DNA from 2 places in the Clostridium sp. CM038 genome. Region 1 is predicted to be linked to the other one. Evidence: a T-box and tRNA genes for the amino acid it is inferred to sense, from the RefSeq annotation. Region 1 holds a T-box; the other holds one or more tRNA genes.
What was found. A T-box is a leader RNA that pairs with one kind of tRNA and senses whether it is charged. The one in region 1 lies ahead of thrS (threonine--tRNA ligase), so its partner is inferred to be a tRNA-Thr.
Positions count from the first base shown of each region.

Region 2: it encodes a tRNA-Thr, which carries the amino acid that the T-box ahead of thrS (threonine--tRNA ligase) is inferred to sense. The anticodon was not compared.

Region 1 covers NZ_CM143651.1:1,383,519-1,394,131, reverse strand. Annotated here, with positions in the region: gene ACWJKS_RS06340 (hypothetical protein) at 1-283, shown strand, start outside; gene thrS (threonine--tRNA ligase) at 430-2,199, opposite strand; T-box leader at 2,239-2,465, opposite strand; gene ACWJKS_RS06330 (PTS transporter subunit IIBC) at 2,822-4,489, shown strand; gene ACWJKS_RS06325 (endonuclease/exonuclease/phosphatase family protein) at 4,491-5,300, shown strand; gene ACWJKS_RS06320 (DUF4380 domain-containing protein) at 5,319-6,206, shown strand; gene pgmB (beta-phosphoglucomutase) at 6,274-6,921, shown strand; gene ACWJKS_RS06310 (glycoside hydrolase family 65 protein) at 6,953-9,250, shown strand; gene pknB (Stk1 family PASTA domain-containing Ser/Thr kinase) at 9,462-10,613, shown strand, end outside.
Region 2 covers NZ_CM143651.1:3,749,346-3,759,958, reverse strand. Annotated here, with positions in the region: gene ACWJKS_RS17300 (Mini-ribonuclease 3) at 23-445, shown strand; gene thyX (FAD-dependent thymidylate synthase) at 445-1,251, shown strand; gene rlmB (23S rRNA (guanosine(2251)-2'-O)-methyltransferase RlmB) at 1,564-2,349, shown strand; gene ACWJKS_RS17285 (NYN domain-containing protein) at 2,358-2,867, shown strand; gene sigH (RNA polymerase sporulation sigma factor SigH) at 2,967-3,584, shown strand; tRNA gene ACWJKS_RS17275 (tRNA-Gly) at 3,654-3,728, shown strand; tRNA gene ACWJKS_RS17270 (tRNA-Thr) at 3,738-3,813, shown strand; gene tuf (elongation factor Tu) at 3,895-5,088, shown strand; gene rpmG (50S ribosomal protein L33) at 5,280-5,429, shown strand; gene secE (preprotein translocase subunit SecE) at 5,468-5,692, shown strand; gene nusG (transcription termination/antitermination protein NusG) at 5,739-6,260, shown strand; gene rplK (50S ribosomal protein L11) at 6,337-6,762, shown strand; gene rplA (50S ribosomal protein L1) at 6,821-7,510, shown strand; ribosomal protein L10 leader region at 7,548-7,684, shown strand; gene rplJ (50S ribosomal protein L10) at 7,719-8,219, shown strand; gene rplL (50S ribosomal protein L7/L12) at 8,337-8,696, shown strand; gene rpoB (DNA-directed RNA polymerase subunit beta) at 8,956-10,613, shown strand, end outside.

The DNA of each region.
Region 1 (10,613 bases):
AGTTGTAAATGGAAATAAAGTAAGTAGCTTACTAACTCAAGAACAGCTAAAAAAAACAAATAAGATTATTGAAATTTCTCAACCATATATAGCCTGTCTCAGCTCTAATGAGAAAAGTATTTACTTTGTTGCAGTTCCCAGTGGGGCGCATGAAGCAAACTTCATGGGGCTAACAACTTATCCTAACAGCTTGTATTGTTATAACCTGAAAGAAAATAAGTTAAGTGAGGTTTTTAAAGTACCAGGTACATTTATCCCTTCGATATCTTTTACCTATCAATGAAACTGCAGTCATGGAACAGCAAATCACTAATAAGGCTACACTCCTTTAAATTATCTTAAAGGAATGTAGCCTTATTATATTGAATAGAATGTTTTTTATTTTAAAAATAACCGAAATGGTATAATTAAATTTCATGTTTTTTACAATTAATCATCTAGCCTTTTACTATCGATTTCCTGTATGATTCTTGAAATAAAGTCCTCAAGTAAGCAATTGCCCTCATCACCATTCTTTCTACTTCTAAGGGATATACTCGCTGAGTTTTCTTCTTTTTCACCAATAACAATAATATATGGCAACCTCTCGTTTCGAGCATCTCTAATTTTATATCCTATTTTTTCTGCTCTACCATCTAAACTAACTCTGATATTATTTTCTTCCAGTTTATTTACTACATCTTTTGCATAATCATTATACTGCTCCGATATAGGCAGTACTTTAACTTGTACAGGTGATATCCATGTTGGGAACTTGCCTGCAAAATGTTCTATCAAAATGCCAATAAATCTTTCTATACTACCAAAAATTACTCTGTGTATAACAATTGGTCTGTGCTTTTCTCCATCACTGCCAATATATTGAAGGTCAAATCTTTGTGGTAGCTGTAAATCTAGTTGTATAGTTCCACATTGCCATTCCCGTCCTATGCTATCTTGCAAGTGAAAGTCAATTTTAGGTCCGTAGAATGCCCCGTCTCCTTCATTTATCTTAAAATCCATGTTCATTTCCGTGAGAGCGCCCTGAAGTGAGCTTTCTGCTAATTGCCACTCTTCATCACTTCCCATAGAATTTTCAGGTCTTGTTGAAAGCTCTACTCTATATTTAAACCCTAACCTTCCATAAACCTCATTTATAAGTTTAACTACACCCTTTATTTCTTCTTTTATCTGCTCTGACAACATGAATATGTGAGCATCATCCTGTGTAAATGCTCTAACTCTCATAAGTCCGTGCAAAGCTCCAGATAGTTCATGTCTGTGCACTTTACCTAGTTCTCCCGCTCTTATTGGTAGATCCCTGTAAGAGTGAGTTTCTGATTTATATACAAGCATTCCTCCCGGGCAGTTCATTGGTTTTATAGCGAATTCTTCTTCATCTATATTGACTGTATACATGTTCTCTTTATAGTGAGACCAATGCCCAGATGTTTCCCAAAGTTCTTTGTTTAACACCATAGGAGTTTCTATCTCAACATAACCTGCCTTCTTATGAATTTCTCTCCAGTACTCAATTAATTTGTTTTTTAAAACTACACCATTAGGGAGAAAGAATGGAAATCCTGGTCCCTCATCCATTAAAGCAAATAATTTTAGCTCTTTCCCAAGTTTTCTATGATCCCTTTTCTTCGCTTCTTCAAGCATATTCAAATATTCATCAAGTTCACTTTTCCTTGCAAATGCCGTTCCATATATTCTTTGAAGCATTTTATTTTTTTCGCTGCCTCTCCAGTAAGCTCCTGCAACTGATAATAGCTTAAAGGCTTTTACCTTTGAAGTTGATAGTACATGAGGTCCTGCACAGAGTTCTATAAAATCTCCTTGCTTAAAGAAAACTAGTTCTTCATCCTCTGGCAAATCATTAATAAGTTCTATTTTATAAATCTCATCCTTATCTTTCATAAGTTTTAAAGCTTCTTCTCGAGAAATAACTGATCTCTCGAGTCTTAAATCTTCCTTAACTATTTTTCTCATTTCTTCTTCAATTTTCTCAAGTATAGCCATAGTAAAGGGTTCTTCCACATCAAAGTCATAATAAAACCCATTATCTATTGCAGGACCTATAGCCAATTTAGCATTTGGATACAATCTCTTTACTGCCTGAGCGAGTATATGGGATGTGGTGTGTCTAAGCGCCCTTTTTCCTTCTTCTTCATTAGAATTTATTACACTTCCATCTTTTATTACAACCTTTAACATAAATATTCCTCCTTCAAAAAATAATAAACCCGTCCCAAAATAAGGGACGAGTTTTATCGCGATTCCACCCAAATTACAGAAGGCTTAGTTTAAACTCACCTCTGTCACTCAATACCACTAACGCCGGTTTGCGGAATTACCTACTTAAGTTCAGTAATCAACTCAGAGGTGGTTTTCAATATTACTTATTCAAGAAACTTTTCAGCCGGTGAGTTTCTCTCTCTTTGAACAGTATACTATTTACTTTTCCTCTTCACAGTTTTTAATTTAAAACTATTGTATTCCAACCTATTCCAATTGTCAATATGTGTTCTAATTATTATAATATGTCTATTCCACATATAAGTGATTATTTATATATTATATCCTAAAATTTCAACAACATTCTTGCAAATGACTTGATTGAAAAATATTTATTGGATGAAACATGGTGTACAGTTCAAACATGGGTACAATTTTATTTAGAAATTTATTTTAATATTTCATTGACAATATTTTCACTATGAAATATACTTTAATAAAGAACGCAAACGTTTGCACATGTTTAATATAAAAATACAATTGCGTATTGAAATTTTTATAAATACATATTCATTAAATCAATATTGGAGGTAATTGGACTATGGTTAAGAACAAATCAAAAATAATTTCATTCGATTTTTGGCAAAAATTTGGTAAGGCATTATTAGTGGTGGTCGCAGTTATGCCAGCAGGTGGACTAATGATTTCATTAGGATCAGTTATAGGAATAGCAGCACCTAATTCTTCATTTGTGCAAACGTTATCGCAAGTTGTGGGAGGTATAGGATGGGGGCTAATAGTTAATTTAGGGCTATTATTTGCTGTAGCTATCGGTGGTTCTTGGGCTAAAGAGCGTGCTGGTGGAGCATTTGCAGCACTCATTGCATATATTTTAATAAATAAAATTACTGGTAATGTATTTAATATTACCAATGAGATGCTCACGGATGCTCATGCAACAGTAACTTCCTTAACAGGTCAGCACCTTTTGGTTAAAGATTACTTTATTTCTGTTCTTGGATCCCCAGCATTGAATATGGGAGTATTTGTTGGTATTATATCAGGTTTTCTTGGAGCAGTTTTATTTAATAAGTATTATAACTATAATAAATTACCAAATGCACTTGCATTCTTTAATGGTAAACGATTTGTACCATTCGTTGTTATCGCAGGCTCCAGCGTTGTTGCACTTTTATTTGTAATAGTTTGGCCATTTGCTCAATCAGTTATAAATGGATTTGGCAAATGGATTGCAACATCACAAAATACTGCACCATTTATTTCACCCTTTATATATGGTACGCTTGAGCGTCTATTACTACCTTTTGGACTTCATCATATGATTACAATACCAATAAATTATACAGATCTTGGTGGAGCATATAAAGTATTAACTGGAGCTAATGCAGGTAGTCTTATACTTGGACAAGATCCGCTTTGGCTTGCATGGGTTACTGACTTAGGTAACTTAAAAGCCGCTGGAGATATGAGTGCATATAATAACTTACTTGCAACAATTCATCCAGCACGTTTTAAAGTTGGCCAAATGATTGGCGGAGCTGGCTCCTTAATGGGTGTTGCACTTGCTATGTATAAAAGTGTACCAAATGAAAAACGATCAAAATATAAATCAGTATTTTTTTCAGCAGCCATTGCAGTTTTCTTAACAGGTGTTACTGAACCATTAGAATTCATGTTTATGTTTGTTTCACCAATATTATATGGTACTTATGCAGTTATGCAAGGCTTTGCATTTATGTGCGCGGACATATTTAATCTGCGAGTTCACAGTTTTGGTGTTATAGAGCTTGTAGCACGTATACCGATGATTGTAAAAGCAGGGATTATAGGTGATCTTATAAGATATGTACTGGTGACCGTCGTATTTTTCTGCATAAATTATGTTGTATCTAAATTTATGATCAAGAAATTTAATATAGCAACTCCAGGCCGTAACGGAAATGAAATTGATATGGAGGAAAATTCAATTGATTCTACTGTAAATCAAAAAGTTGAGGCTAGTAAAAAAGGAAGTCAAGCCGCAACCATTATTGAATTACTTGGAGGGAACGAAAATATTGTAGATGTGGACGCATGTATGACCCGTCTTCGTGTAACAGTAAAAGATAATTTATTAGTTGCCGAAGAAAATGAATGGAAAAAAAATAAGGCTTTAGCCTTAATAATTAAAGGTAAAGGGATACAGGCTATATATGGACCAAAGGCAGATGTTTTAAAATCGGATATTATAGATATATTAGGAGTCTAAAATGAAATTATTAACTTTAAATTGTCATTCTTGGATGGAAGAAAGCCCAAAAGAAAAGATGAGCATTATTGCAAATACTATAAAAGAAAAAAATTTTGATGTAATTGCCCTGCAAGAAGTAAATCAATCTATAAAGGAAAATATAGCCTTTAATAACATAAAACAAGATAATTTTGCTTTAGTTTTATTAAAAGAATTAGAGAACTTAGGATGCAAAGAATACTCAATGCTGTGGGATTTTTCTCATATAGGTTATGGAATATATGAAGAAGGGGTAAGTATTATAACTAAACATAAAATAATAGAAGAAGATTCTTACTCATTTTTCATAAGCAACAGCAAGGACTTGGATTTTTGGAAAACTAGAAAGGTCGTAAAAGCTTCAATTAGAATAAATAACGAAATTATAGATTTCTACTCTTGTCATTTAGGCTGGTGGCAAGATGAAGAAGAACCGTTCAGTCATCAAGTAGATAAGTTACTTAATAATATGAAAAATGACAGATTAACATTCTTTATGGGAGATTTTAATAATAACGCTTTTGCATCAAATGAAGGCTATGATTATTTAATGAAAAAAGGAATAAAGGATACTTATACCCTCTCTAAGGAAAAAGATTGTGGTATAACTGTAAAAGGTAAAATAGATGGATGGGATTTAAATAAAAATGATTTAAGGCTGGATCTAATTTTAACAAATAAATGTGTAGATGTTAAATATTCTAAAGTAATATTTAATGGCAAAAACGACTTCGTGGTGTCAGACCATTATGGAGTAGAAATAGATACAAGTTTGGGGTTATTCCCCTAAAACGGAAGGGTTTTGAGTATGCTAAATTATTCAATAGTAAAGTGTAAAAACACACAAGAGATAATACTTGAAAACGGAATAATAAAGGTAATTATAGTCCCAGAGCAGGGTGGTAGGATTTTAGAGTTTTCAACAGAAAATTTAAATGTGTTATATAGAAATGCGAATCTTATAGGAATTAAAGGTGATATAAAAGCTGAATATATTCCAGAAAACTGGCTTAATTTTGGAGGATATAAAGGTTGGCCTGCTCCACAAACAAAATGGGCATGGCCTCCAATATTTGATATTGATCTAAATGTTTTTGAATACGACATAGCTAAGTTAGAAAATTCATTAGTAGTCACATTAAGTAGTCCTATATCAAACATTGTTGGTCTTAAATTTATAAGGGAAATATTATTTGAAGATAAATGTAATCATATAACTATAAAGGAAACCATAGTTAACTTAAATGAAGAACCAGTACAATGGGCAGTTTGGGGTAATACCCAAGCATTATCTCCTGGATATATAGATATAAAACTAAACTCTGACGTATTTATAGGAGGAATAACATTTTATCAAGATTTTGATATACCTTCAAACAATGCTTATTCTTTGAGAAAAGAAGATAGAAAAATTTTAAGATTGAATTGTAACAATGAAGAGAAGTTTAAAGTAGGTGTAGTAACAGATGATGCGATACTAAGATATTATTGCAGTGCATATAAACACAAAACCCTCTTACTTACGCAGAAATTTCAGTATGAAGGACAAGTTGTATATCCACATGGAAGTAATGTTGAAGTTTATGTGGATGATAAGCTAGCCTACACTGAGCTTGAAATTCTTGGAGGTATGAGCAGCATAATGCCAGGTGAAAGTAAAAGTATCCAAATGGTTTGGCAATTAGAATTAGTATAAATAATATAGCTTTTTTAGATATAAGTATTAAAAGTTTATTAATAATAAAAAATGGAGGTAAAAAGCAATGACAAAGATTAAGGCTTGTTTGTTTGATTTAGATGGGGTGATTGTAGATACTGCTAAATATCATTATTTAGCATGGAGAAGACTAGCTAAGGAATTAGGGTTTGATTTTACAAAGGAGCAAAATGAAAGCTTAAAAGGTATAAGTAGAATGGAATCTCTTAAAATACTTTTAAATATAGGAGGTTTAACTTTAACTGAAGCAGAAAAAATGACTCTTGCAGAGAAAAAGAATAATTGGTATCGTGAGTATATTTTAAAGATGACCCCTGATGAAATTTTACCTGGTACAGTGGAATTTTTAGAAGAATTAAAGAATAATGGGATTAAAATTGCACTAGGTTCTGCAAGTAAAAATGCCATGACCATATTAAATAATATAAAATTAGTTAATCACTTTGATGCAATAATCGATGGAACTAAAACAAGCAATGCAAAGCCCGATCCAGAAGTTTTCTTATTGGGTGCAAAGGAACTTGGTGTATCCCCTTCTGAATGTGTAGTTTTCGAAGATGCCAAGGCGGGTATTGAATCCGCAATAAATGCTGGAATGTATAGTGTTGGAATCGGCGATCCACTTGTTTTAAATAAAGCTAATATCGTTGTTTCTTCTTTGAAAGAAATGACATTTGAAAAATTAAATTATTAAACTATTAAATTTATTGTAAAGGAGACTCAATATGAAACAATATTTAAAATTAGATGAATGGAATATTATAGAGGAAGGTTTTAACCAAGATAATCATGAAGTATCTGAAGGAATTTTTAGTATAGGAAATGGGTATATGGGACAAAGAGCTAACTTCGAAGAAACGTACAGCGGAAAGTCTCTTCAGGGAAGTTATATGGCAGGAGTTTACTATCCGGATAAAACAAGAGTTGGCTGGTGGAAAAATGGATACCCAGAATATTTTGCAAAGGTATTAAATTCTACCAATTGGATTGGAATAGATGTTAGTGTTGATGGAGAAACACTAGACCTTGCAAAATGTGAAGTGAAAAATTTTGTGAGAATTTTAAATATGAAAGAAGGATATCTACATAGATGCTTTACCGCAAAGCTTACTAGCGGAAAAGAAGTAAATGTAGATGCAAAGAGATTTGTAAGTATTGCTGCAAAAGAAATAGGAGCAATTAGATATTCAATTACACCAGTTAATTTTGAAGGTACATTGTGTATATCCGCTTACTTAGATGGTGATATAAAAAATGCGGATTCTAATTATGATGAAAAATTTTGGGATGAAATCTCAAAGCAGTGCAATAAAGAACAATCATCTTTAATAGTAAAAACAAAAAAACTTGATTTTTATGTGTGTTCTTCAATGAAACTAGATATTTTTCGAGCAGATAAAAAGGTAGATTTTAATGCAGAATTTATAGAATCAGAAAAATTTGTAGGTAATATAGTTAATTTAAATGTAAAACAAAATGAAGAAATCGTAGTGTATAAGTATGTTTGCAATGTAACTTCAAGAGATTACGCTGTAGAAGAATTATTGGCTGTTAATAGAAAAATTTTAGATAAAGCTTATGGAAGCGGTTTTGAATTATTACTTAAAGATCAAGCAATAGCTTGGGGTGAAAAATGGAAACAAAGCGATATTGTTATTGAAGGAGATGTTTCGGCGCAGCAAGCTATTAGATTTAATATTTTTCAATTGAATCAGACATATTCTGGAGAAGATGATAGATTAAACATAGGCCCAAAGGGTTTTACAGGAGAAAAATATGGTGGAAGTACTTATTGGGATACAGAAGCATATTGCATACCATTTTATTTAAGTACTGCTGATCCAAGTATATCTAGAAATCTTTTGCTTTATAGATATAAGCAATTGGAAAAAGCTAAAGAAAATGCAAGAAAGTTAGGTTTTACAAAAGGTGCTCTATACCCAATGGTTACTATGAATGGAGAAGAGTGTCACAATGAATGGGAAATAACTTTTGAAGAAATTCATAGAAATGGTGCTATAGCATATGGTATATATAATTATGTTAATTATACTGGAGATAAATGTTATTTAGGTCAATATGGATTAGAAGTATTAGTAGAGATCTCAAGATTCTGGGAAGAAAGAGTTAGTTTTGCTTCAAACAAAGGAAAATATGTAATACTTGGAGTTACTGGCCCTAATGAATATGAAAATAATTCAAATAATAACTGGTATACTAATAGAATTGCTGCTTGGACACTAGAATATACTACTTGTGTAATTAATCATTTAAAAAATAATGAACCTGGGAGATATTCAGAGTTAGTAAATAAATTAGGTTTAAAAGAAGCAGAAGTTAGTAAATGGCAAGATATCATTAAAAATATGTATTATCCAGTAGATGAAGAGCTAGGGATATTCATGCAACAAGATGGATATATGGATAAGCAGCAGATTCTTGTAAAAGACTTGGATCGCAAAAATTTACCATTAAATCAAAAATGGTCTTGGGATAGAATTCTTAGATCTTGCTTTATAAAACAAGCAGATGTATTGCAAGGAATATATTTTCTACAAGATAGATATGATTTAGATACCATAAGAAGAAATTTTGAATTTTATGAGTCAAGAACAGTACATGAGTCATCTTTATCTCCTTGTGTGCATACTATCCTTGCTGCAAAATTAGGAAAACATGAAAAAGCTTATGAAATGTATCTTAGAACTGCAAGACTAGATTTAGACAATTACAATAACGATACAAAAGATGGATGTCATATTACTAGTATGGCTGGAACTTGGATGTCCGTAGTTGAAGGCTTTGCTGGGATGAGAGTAAAAGATGGAAAGCTTCTTTTAAATCCTTTTATACCAAAAAATTGGAGTTCATTCTCTTTTAATGTTTTGTTTAGAGAATCATTACTTAAAATAAATATCAAAACACATAAAGTTATTATTACCAGCGAAAATAAGCAACAAATAACTTTATGCGTTAATGGTAAAGATTATACAATAAACGGAAAAATTGAAATTTCCTCTTAAAAATAAAAAACAGAAGGCTATTTTACTTTTAAAAAGTAAAATAGCCTTCTGTTTTCATTTTTTATTGATAAAATTATATTGAAAATCAGATGCGGACATTGGTTTTCCAAAACAAGCAATTAAAAACTTAGTAGTTTAATTAAAGATAAACGTCTCATAAGTGCTACTATGTTATAATAAATACATTGCCGTTTTTCATGGGAGGCTAAATATGATAGGAAAATTACTTTTAAATAGATATGAGTTATTAGAGAAAATTGGCGAAGGCGGTATGGGAACTGTCTATAAAGCAAAGTGCCACTTGTTAAATAGATTTGTCGCTGTAAAGATATTAAAAGCAGAGTTAAGTAATGATGAAGAGTTTGTTTTAAGATTTAAAAGGGAAGCTACTTCAATCGCAAGATTGTCACATCCAAATATCGTGAATATTCATGATGTTGGTGCAGAAAACCATATTAATTTTATAGTTATGGAATATATTAATGGAATAACATTAAAGCAATTAATAAATGAAAATGTTAGACTTACTTCGCAAAAGGCTTTAGATATCTCACTCCAAATAGCCAAAGCACTTCAATGTGCACATATTAACAATGTAATTCATAGAGATATAAAACCGGATAATATCATGATAACAGAAGATAATATAGTTAAGGTTATGGATTTTGGAATAGCTAAAGTTGCTGATTCAAGAACCATAACCAATTCTAGTAAAGTTATGGGTACCGTACACTATTTTTCTCCAGAACAAGCAAAAGGAAATTTTATAGATTGTAGAACAGACATATATTCCTTAGGTATTGTAATGTATGAAATGATTACTGGACAAGTACCTTATAATGCAGAAAGCTCTATTTCCATAGCTATAATGCATATTCATGAACCCGTTACTGCGCCCAAAGAAATCATTACAGATATTCCTGAAAACATAAACCAGGTAATTTTGAAGGCAATGCAAAAAGAGCCTTTTAAAAGATACCAAACGGCTAAGGACATGGCAGATATAATAAATGCAATTAAAGAAGATTCTAATTATGAAGTTAAGGTAAATAATGACCTAGATGATGCTACAAATATTATGGGTGCAACAATATTTCCTGATATAAAAGACAATTTCACAACGGTTATGAGTGGAGCATCCATCGCTGAAAAAGCAGCAAATAAAAAAGATAACGAAGTAATAACGGGGAATGAGAAGACCGTTAATAATAAAAAGGCAGTAATTATTATTGCCTCAATTATTTTAGTTGTGATTGCTTCCATTTTAGGTAAATTTATATCCAACGGGACTTCTATTAATACACCAGCTCCCATTGTCGAAACTACAGTTCCAAAAGCAAATGAAAAATTACAGTCAGATGAG
Region 2 (10,613 bases), 1.8 Mb from region 1:
ATAATTAAAAAGGAGAATAAGCATGGAATTTAATATGCTAAAGGGTAAATTTACAGTAGAACAAGTTAAACAGATAAATCCACTAGTGCTTGCATTAGTTGGAGATGCAGTTTATGAGGTATTTATTAGAACCTATCTTGTGGAAAAAAATAGAAATATGAATGTTCATAAAATTCATATTAAAACAGTTGAACATGTAAAAGCACATGCACAAAGTGAGTATATGAAATTCTTTATAGAAAATTTAAATGAAGAAGAGCTCAGTATATTTAAAAGAGCTAGAAACTCTAAAAGTGGCACAACACCTAAAAATGGAGATTTAAATGAATATAAATGGGCTACGGGGTTTGAAGCTTTAGTGGGATTTCTATATTTAAGTGAAAAGAATGAAAGACTAAACTATATTTTCGAGAAGATTATAAACCACGATTTGGGGGCTGAGTAATTGTGCTTAAGGTTAAATTAATTGAACATACGCCTAATCCAGAAAAAATTATAGCAGCGGCAGCTAAACTTTGTTATAGTCAAGTTGGGGTTGATGAAATACTAGAAGATTTGAATGAACAAAAAACACAAAAGTTGTTAGATATGTTAATGACTTATGGCCATCATTCGCCAATAGAACATGTGAGCTTTACTTTTGCAATTGAGGGCATATCTAGAAGTTTGACCCATCAATTAGTGAGACATAGGGTGGCATCATATTCTCAACAGAGTCAGAGATATGTAAAGCTTGAACAATTTGAATATATAATTCCTCCCAATATTGAAAAAGATGAAGAAGCAAAAATAATATTCATAGAATCTATGAAGCGCATTCAAGAGGAGTATAATCAGTTAGTAGAGATATTGTGTAGAAATGAATTGGCTAATCTTTTAAAAGAATATTTAAAGGATGAAAAATTAATAAATACTGAAGAAATTGAGAAAAAACAATATACAATTATTAAGGGCAAAGCTGAGAAAAAGGCTATCGAAGATGCGAGATATGTATTTCCAAATGCTTGTGAAACTAAAATGATAGTTACTATGAATGCTAGAGAATTAATTCATTTCTTTAATCAGAGATGTTGTACTAGAGCTCAATGGGAAATACGTCAAATGGCAAAAACAATGCTGATGCAAGCGAGGATTGTAGCACCTGTACTTTTTAAATATGCAGGGCCAAGTTGTGTTAGTGGACCATGCCCTGAAGGCGGTATGAGTTGTGGAAAAATGATGGAAATAAGAAAAGAATATGAAGTTAAATAGATAAAGAGAGAGGTATTTGAAATGAGCGATAATAAAAAATATCAAGGAAATAGTGGATTTGGAAGTAGTAGGGAAGAGAAAACTGGAACAGGGTCTAAAAGGGTTAGGACGAGCGAAAAAGGTGCGAAAGAAAGTAGAGGGTTTTCAAGTAGTAAATATGATAAAGGTGGAGCGTCTTCCAGAAGATTTAGAGGTGACGAGCAGGGTACAAAAGAAAGTAGAGAAGATAAAGGCAGAGTAGGTAATAAAAGAAACAAACAAAGTGAAGAGAATGCACCAGAAAACAAAAAATTTGCTAGGGAAAGAACTGAAATAAGCCCTAAGAATAGCAATGTTAATAAAGAAGTTGAGACTAAAATCATTAGAGAGGATTTAGTTGAAGGAAGAAATACAGTTATAGAAGCGCTAAAATCAGATAGAACCATAGAGTACATTCTTATTGCCAAAGGTGATATGGTAGGATCTATAAGCGTGGTACTAGCATTAGCCAAAGAAAAAGGAATTGTTACGAAAGAAGTAGATAGAAGAAAACTAGATGAAATATCACAAACTTCATCACATCAAGGAGTTATTGCTATAGTAACACCTTACAAATATTTTCAATTAAATGACATATTTGAATATGCGCGAGAAAGAGGAGAAAAGCCTTTTATAATTATACTAGATGAAATTGAAGATCCACATAACTTTGGGTCTATCATAAGAACTGCAGAGGTATGCGGAGCTCACGGAATAATTATACCTAAGAGAAAAAATGTGGGAGTTACACCAACAGTGTATAAAACATCAGCTGGTGCAATTGAACATATGAAAATAGTAAAAGTAACTAATATAAATGCAACTATTGAAGAAATAAAAGGGCTCGGAGTATGGGTTTATGGTGCGGATATGGATGCCGAAAATTATGTTTTTAATACTGATTTAACTGGTGCGGTAGCCCTTGTTATTGGAAGTGAGGGTAGAGGCATTTCTAAACTTACAAAAGAAAAATGTGATGTTCTAGTAAAAATACCCATGGCAGGGAAAATAACATCTTTAAATGCATCGGTTGCAGGTGGTATAATAATGTATGAAATTATGAAGCAAAAGATTAAATGAGGTAAAAAGTGAAAACAGTTTTTGTTGATGGGTATAATGTTATAAATAGCTGGCCAAATCTTAAAAAGATTAAAGATTTTAGTTACGAATCTTCACGCCTGCAGCTTATTGACACTCTTCAAAATCACTCGGGATTTAAAGGGTATAAAATATTTATAGTTTTTGATGCACAAATGGTTAAAGGTAGCCTTCAAAAAAAAGAAAGACAAGGAAATTTAGTTGTGATTTTTACAAAAGAGGGCGAAACGGCAGATGATTATATTGAGAGAATGGTCAATAATATAGGACGAAAATCCGAAGTCTGCGTTGTCACGTCAGACTCGCTAGAGCAGCAAGTTACCTTTCAAAGAGGGGCCACTCGAATGTCTTCCATTGAATTTTATCACGAAGTAATTAGTACACAAAAAGAGATTCAAATAAATATCGAAAAAAGGCATTTAGGAAAAAGAAATTGGTTAGAAGAGAGAATAGATGAAAAAACATTAAAAAAACTTGAAAAAATACGCAGGAGCCATTGAATTTTCTTGACTATAGAAATTGCACTAAGGTATAATCATCTATATGACACATGTTTGGTGTGGAGGGGATATTTGTTGGAAAAAATCATTAGAGCTAGTATGGATACTTCATGCTTTGAAGAAAGATTGGATGAAGAAGTAGTCATTGAAGCACAAAATGGAAATGTTAGAGCACAAGAATATTTAATTAATAAATACAGGAATTTTATTAAAGCCAAGGCTAAGTCGTATTTTTTGATTGGGGCTGATAAAGAAGATATTTATCAAGAAGGAATGATAGGTCTCTATAAGGCCATTAGAGATTTTAAGGCAGATAGATTATCTTCTTTTAGGGCTTTCGCAGAAATTTGTGTTACAAGACAGATAATTACAGCAATAAAAACAGCTACTCGCCAAAAACACATTCCCCTTAATACATATATATCTTTAAATAAGCCAATATATGACGAGGAATCAGACAGAACATTATTGGATGTGTTATCAGGTGCTAAAATTACTGATCCCGAAGAGCTAGTTATAAGCCGTGAAGAAGTAATAAGCATTCAAAATGAAATTGGGGAAGTTCTTTCAGAACTAGAGATGGAAGTGTTGATGTCATACTTAGATGGTAAATCTTATCAAGAGATTGCTTGTGATTTAGATAGGCATGCAAAGTCTATTGATAATGCGCTACAAAGAGTAAAAAGAAAATTAGAAAAATGTCTAAGCAAAAGGTGAAAATACATTGACAAAAAAATAAACAGTAGTATAATCAATAATTGGTGTATAGCTTTAAGTTGTACGTCGGCGGGAGTAGCTCAGTGGTAGAGCACCAGCTTCCCAAGCTGGGTGTCGCGGGTTCGATACCCGTTTCCCGCTCCAAAATTTAATGCCCATATAGCTCAGTCGGCAGAGCGTCACCTTGGTAAGGTGGAGGTCACCGGTTCAATTCCGGTTATGGGCTCCATAACTATTAAATCCGTACAATACACTAGGATGAGTTTACTTGCACAAAAGTGTAATTATTTATATTGAGGAGGAATACAAAATGGCAAAGGCAAAGTTTGAAAGAAGCAAACCACACGTAAACATTGGAACAATAGGGCACGTAGATCACGGCAAGACAACATTAACAGCTGCAATAACAGCAGTACTCGCAACTAAAGGTTTAGCAGAAGTATCTAGGTTTGACCAAATTGACAAAGCACCTGAGGAAAGAGAAAGAGGAATTACAATAAATACATCACATGTTGAGTATGAAACAGATAATAGACATTATGCACATGTTGATTGCCCAGGACATGCAGATTATGTAAAGAACATGATCACAGGCGCAGCACAAATGGATGGAGCAATTCTAGTTGTTAGTGCAGCAGATGGCCCAATGCCTCAAACAAGAGAGCATATACTATTAGCAAGCAGAGTTGGAGTAGGATATATAGTAGTATTCTTAAACAAAGCAGATATGGTAGATGATCCAGAATTATTAGAACTTGTTGAAATGGAAGTAAGAGAATTATTAAGTGAGTATGACTTCCCTGGTGACGACATTCCAGTAGTAACAGGATCAGCATTAAAAGCATTAGAAAATCCAACTGATGAAGAAGCATCAAAATGCATAGCTGAATTAATGGAAGCAGTAGATAGCTACATTCCAACACCAACGAGAGCAACAGATAAAGCATTCTTAATGCCAGTAGAAGATGTATTCACAATCACAGGTAGAGGAACAGTTGCTACAGGAAGAGTTGAAGCTGGGATACTTAAGGTTGGAGAAGAAGTAGAAATCGTAGGACTTAGCGAAGATAAAAGAAAAGTTGTATGTACAGGAGTTGAAATGTTCAGAAAACTTTTAGATCAAGCAATGGCCGGAGACAACATCGGAGCATTACTAAGAGGAGTACAAAGAACAGATATTCAAAGAGGTCAAGTACTTTCTAAGCCAGGTTCAATACATCCACATGATAAATTTGTAGGTCAAGTATATGTACTTAAAAAAGAAGAAGGCGGAAGACATACTCCATTCTTCGACGGATATAGACCACAATTTTATTTCAGAACAACTGATGTAACTGGATCAATAAAATTACCAGACGGAATGGAAATGGTAATGCCAGGAGATCACATAGACATGAATGTTGAACTAATCACTCAAGTAGCAATGGATGAGGGATTAAGATTCGCAATCAGAGAAGGTGGAAGAACAGTAGGTTCAGGAGTTGTTACTTCAATAGTTAAATAATACAAACAAAAAAATGCATTATGAATTAGAAGAAAGAAAATTGTTTAATAAAAAAACACCTTGAACTAATTCATTGACATATGTATTAAATTGTGATAACTTATTTAAGTATAACAAAAATGCTAAAGATAGCTTAGCGCTTAATAAGTATGAGCTTTCTTAAATAGATGGAAAACCGGGAGGTGTAGATTGTGAGAGTAAAAGTAACTTTAGCTTGTACTGATTGCAAACAGAGAAATTACAATACAATGAAAAACAAAAAAAATAACCCAGACAGAATAGAAATGAAGAAATACTGTAAGTTCTGCCACAAACATACACTTCATAAAGAAACAAAATAATACAGCATTAAACACAAAACAGTAGGGATGTGAATAAAATGGCTGTTACTGGGAATGTTAAAGTAAAGGAAAAATCAAACCAAAAAGGTATAGTGAAGTTTTTCAATGAACTTAAGGCAGAGGCGAAAAGAATAACTTGGCCTTCAAAACAAGATGTTAAAAAGGCAACTTTTGCAGTGACAAGTTTTTGTTTTATTTTTGTGATTTTAATAGGTTTGTTGGATTATGGTTTTAAGAACCTCTATAAACTAATCTTTAAATAAGGTAAAGGAAGGAGGTAGGGGGACGGAATACTCCACCCCTTGAGCTATGGCAGATAAAGCTAAATGGTATGTTGTACATACATATTCTGGTTATGAAAATAAAGTTAAAGTCAACCTAGAAAAAGCGATCGAAAATAGAAATCTTGAAGAATATGTACATGACATTCAAGTACCTATGGAAGAAGTAGTTGAAGTAAAGGATGGAAAAAAGAAAATAACTTTAAAAAAGGTGTTTCCAGGTTATGTTATGGTTAAAATGCTTATGACAGATGAATCTTGGTATATAGTTAGAAATACCAGAGGTGTAACTGGGTTCGTAGGACCGGGTTCTAAACCGGTAGCTCTTACTGAAGATGAAGTTAGAACTATGGGTATAGCAGAAAAAACTATAGTTGTTGACTACGAAATAGGTGAGAATATTCAGGTGACATTTGGACCATTAGAAGGATTTGTTGCTTTAATACAAGAAATTCATTTGGAAAAGCAAAAAATTAAAGCACTTATAAATATGTTTGGCAGGGAAACTCCTGTTGAACTAGAATTCAATCAAATACAAAAACTAGACTAGATACTTAATAAAACGAAAGTTTTAGTAAGTGGGAGGATTTTTAATCCGTTTACCACAATATAGGAGGTATAAATTCATGGCTAAGAAAATAACAGGGATGATAAAACTTCAACTTCCTGCAGGAAAAGCTACCCCGGCACCACCAGTTGGACCAGCACTTGGACAACACGGAGTTAATATCATGGGATTCTGTAAAGAATTCAACGCGAAAACTTCGGATCAAGCAGGTATGATAATACCAGTAGTAATAACAGTATATCAAGATAGATCTTTTAGTTTCATACTGAAAACTCCACCAGCAGCAATATTGTTAAAGAAAGCAGTTGGATTAGAAAGCGGTTCTGGTGTTCCAAACAAAACCAAAATTGCTACAGTTTCTAAAGCTAAAGTAAGAGAAATAGCAGAACTTAAGATGCCAGATTTAAATGCAGCATCAATTGAATCTGCAATGAGTATGATAGCTGGAACAGCAAGAAGTATGGGAATAGTTGTAGAAGAATAATTTTAAATTAATTACGTGGGAGGTAAAAACCGTTATTACCACGAAGGAGGATACTATTATGGGAAAAAATTACATAGAAAGCGCTAAGCTTATAGATAAAAATGCTCTATATACACCAACAGAAGCTATGGAACTTGTGGTGAAAACATCTAAAGCTAAGTTCGATGAAACTATAGAACTCGCTGTAAGCCTTGGTGTTGATCCAAGACATGCAGACCAACAAGTTAGAGGTGCAGTAGTACTTCCTCATGGAACAGGTAAAACAGTTAAAGTTTTAGTTTTTGCTAAAGGCGAGAAAGCTAAAGAAGCGGAACTTGCAGGAGCAGACTTCGTTGGAACTGATGAATTAGTTGAAAAAATACAAAAAGAAAATTGGTTTGAATTTGATATAGTTGTTGCTACTCCAGATATGATGGGTGTTGTTGGTAAATTAGGTAGAGTACTTGGACCTAAGGGATTAATGCCAAATCCAAAGTCAGGAACAGTTACATTTGATGTTGCTAGAGCAATAAATGAAATAAAAGCTGGTAAAGTTGAGTATAGAGTTGATAAAACTTCTATAATTCATGTACCGCTTGGAAAAAAATCTTTTGGTGCTGACAAATTAGTTGCAAACTTTCATGCTTTAATGGAAGCAGTAGTTAAAGCTAAACCATCAGCAGCTAAAGGACAATACTTAAAATCAGTATCAGTTTCAAGCACTATGGGACCTGGAATAAAAGTCAATCAAGCTAAAGTATTAGACTAGTATTGACAAATAGGGTTAAACATGATACAATTTCCAGAGTGAAATAAATGATATTCCGTAGATAGTAGGTGCGAAAGCGTAAAAGACAACATGCCTACCGAGGATTCCTATAAGTATACTTGTATACATATATTAGGTCTCTTCGTGTCTACGGAGAGATTTTAATTTTTTATAAAGCAGTTAAAAACTGTTAGGAGGTGGATATATAGTGTTAAGCAATAATAGACAAGTAAAAGAAGCAAAAGTAGCAGAAATAAAAGAAAAATTAGCAAAAGCTCAAGGTGTAGTATTTAGTCAATATCAAGGTCTAAATGTAGAAGAAGATACGCAACTAAGAAAAAACCTTAGAGAAGTTGGGGTAGAATATAAAGTTTATAAAAACACTTTAGTTATTCTAGCGGCTAGGGAATTAGGAATTGAAGGTATAGAAACTCACCTACAAGGATCTATTTCAATGGCATTTGGATATGAAGATGCAACTGTTGCAGCTAGAGTTTTAAATGAATTTGCAAAAACTCATAAAAAATTAGAGCTTAAAGCAGGCATAATTCAAGGTAAAATATTCGATGGTGCCGAGGTTAATGCTCTTGCATCAATACCACCAAGAAATGTTCTTATTGCAAAATTACTTGGAAGCTTCAAAGCTCCATTATCAAATCTTGCATACCTATTGAATTCAGTTAAAGAGCAAAAGGAATCAGCTCAATAATATTTCAAATATTAAGCTGAACTACATAGCGATTTTTAATTGATTCAAATCATGCCTTTTTTAAAAGGTAAGTACAAAACAATATTTATATGAAAAAAATTCGGAGGTGCATTTATAATGACAAGAGAAGAAATTATTCAAGCTATAAAAGATATGAGTGTTTTAGAATTAAATGAATTAGTAAAAGAGTGTGAAACAGAATTTGGAGTGAGTGCTTCTGCACCAGTTGCAGTTGCAGGAGTTGCTACAGCAGCTGTTGAAGAAAAAACTGAATTTGACGTAATTTTAACTAGTGCAGGCGCTAGCAAAATTAAAGTTATTAAAGTTGTTAGAGAAATAACTGGATTAGGATTAAAAGAAGCTAAAGATATAGTTGATGGAGCACCTAAGGCAATTAAAGAAGCTATAAGCAAAGAAGATGCAGAAGCATTAAAAGCTAAAATAGAAGAAGTTGGCGGCGCAGCAGAAATAAAATAATTTTATCATAAACAGGGTACTTTTAGATAAGAGTGCCCTTTTTTAAAATGTTATGTTGACATAGAATTATACTTATGATAATATAGCGTAATGCATTAAAGCTAGTAGTTTAACGTTAAAAAAAGAAATTACTGGTTAATGTGAATTGAATTAACAAAAATGGTTATAATAACATAATAAATATGTGAATCCAAAAGCATAAGGTCCTAGGGGAAAGTGTGTTTTTGGTTATTTTAGTTTATACAAGGGGTGAAAGCTGATGGTACATCCTGTCCAATTAGGTAAAAGAACAAGAATGAGTTTTTCAAAAATAGGTGAAGTAACTGATATGCCAAATTTAATTGAGATACAGTTAGACTCTTATAATTGGTTTTTAAAAGAAGGACTTCAAGAGGTTTTTGACGATATAAATCCTATTCAAGACTATACTGGGAATCTTGTTCTAGAGTTTGTAGGATACAAACTTGATACAGATAACATTAAGTATACTGAAGAACAATGTAAGGAAAGAGATACAACTTACGCAGCACCGTTAAAAGTTAAGGTTAGATTGCGTAATAATGAAACAGGTGAAATTAAGGAACAAGAAGTCTTTATGGGAGACTTCCCACTGATGACACCACAAGGAACATTTGTTATAAATGGAGCAGAAAGAGTTATAGTAAGTCAATTGGTTAGATCACCAGGGGTTTATTACAATTATTCTGTTGATAAAACTGGAAAAAAACTTTACTCTGCAACGGTAATCCCAAACAGAGGAGCATGGCTCGAGTATGAAACAGATTCTAATGAAATTGTATATATTAGAATTGACAAGACAAGAAAACTGCCTATAAGTATTTTGGCCAGAGCTATGATGGATAATGGTAGCGATTTAGACTTACATCAATTATTAGGTGAAGAAGAAAGACTAAAAGCTACAATAGAAAAAGATAATACTAAAACAAGAGAAGAAGCTTTGATAGAAATATATAAGAGATTAAGGCCAGGCGAACCACCTACAGTGGATAGTGCGGTATCTCTTATTGATTCACTATTCTTTGATGCTAAGAGATATGATTTATCAAGAGTTGGTAGATATAAATTTAATAAGAAGTTATCAATTAATCACAGAATTGCAAACAAAATTGCTGCTGAAAATATTGTTAACCCTACAACTGGCGAAGTTATAGTTGAAAAAGGTCAAAAGATAGATAGAGAAGTTGCTCTAGAAATTCAAAACTTAGGAATTAATGTAGTAGATCTTCAAGTAGAGGATAAGGTGTTAAGAGTTATAGGAAATCACTTTGTTAACATTAATAAAGTAGTTAACTTTGATATTTCTGATCTTAATATTAGGGAAATGGTCCATTATCCAACATTAAAAGAGATATTGGATAATTTTAGTGATGAAGAATCAATTAAAGAACAAATAAAAGCTAATAAAACTAGATTAATACCTAAACATATAATTAAAGATGATATGTATGCTACAGTGAGCTACGAGTTAGGACTAACTTACGATATCGGTTATATTGATGATATTGATCATTTAGGAAACAGAAGAATTAGATCTGTAGGTGAACTTTTACAAAATCAATTTAGAATTGGTTTATCTAGAATGGAAAGAGTTGTCAAAGAAAGAATGACAATCCAAGACCAAGAAGGAATAACGCCTCAGGCGCTTATAAACATAAGGCCTGTAGCCGCAGCTATAAAAGAATTCTTTGGAAGTTCACAACTTTCTCAGTTTATGGACCAAACAAATCCATTATCAGAACTTACAAATAAAAGAAGATTATCTGCACTAGGACCAGGCGGTCTCTCTAGGGAGAGAGCTGGGTTTGAGGTTAGAGATGTTCATTACTCGCATTATGGCAGAATGTGCCCTATAGAAACTCCAGAAGGACCCAATATAGGACTTATTAATTCACTTGC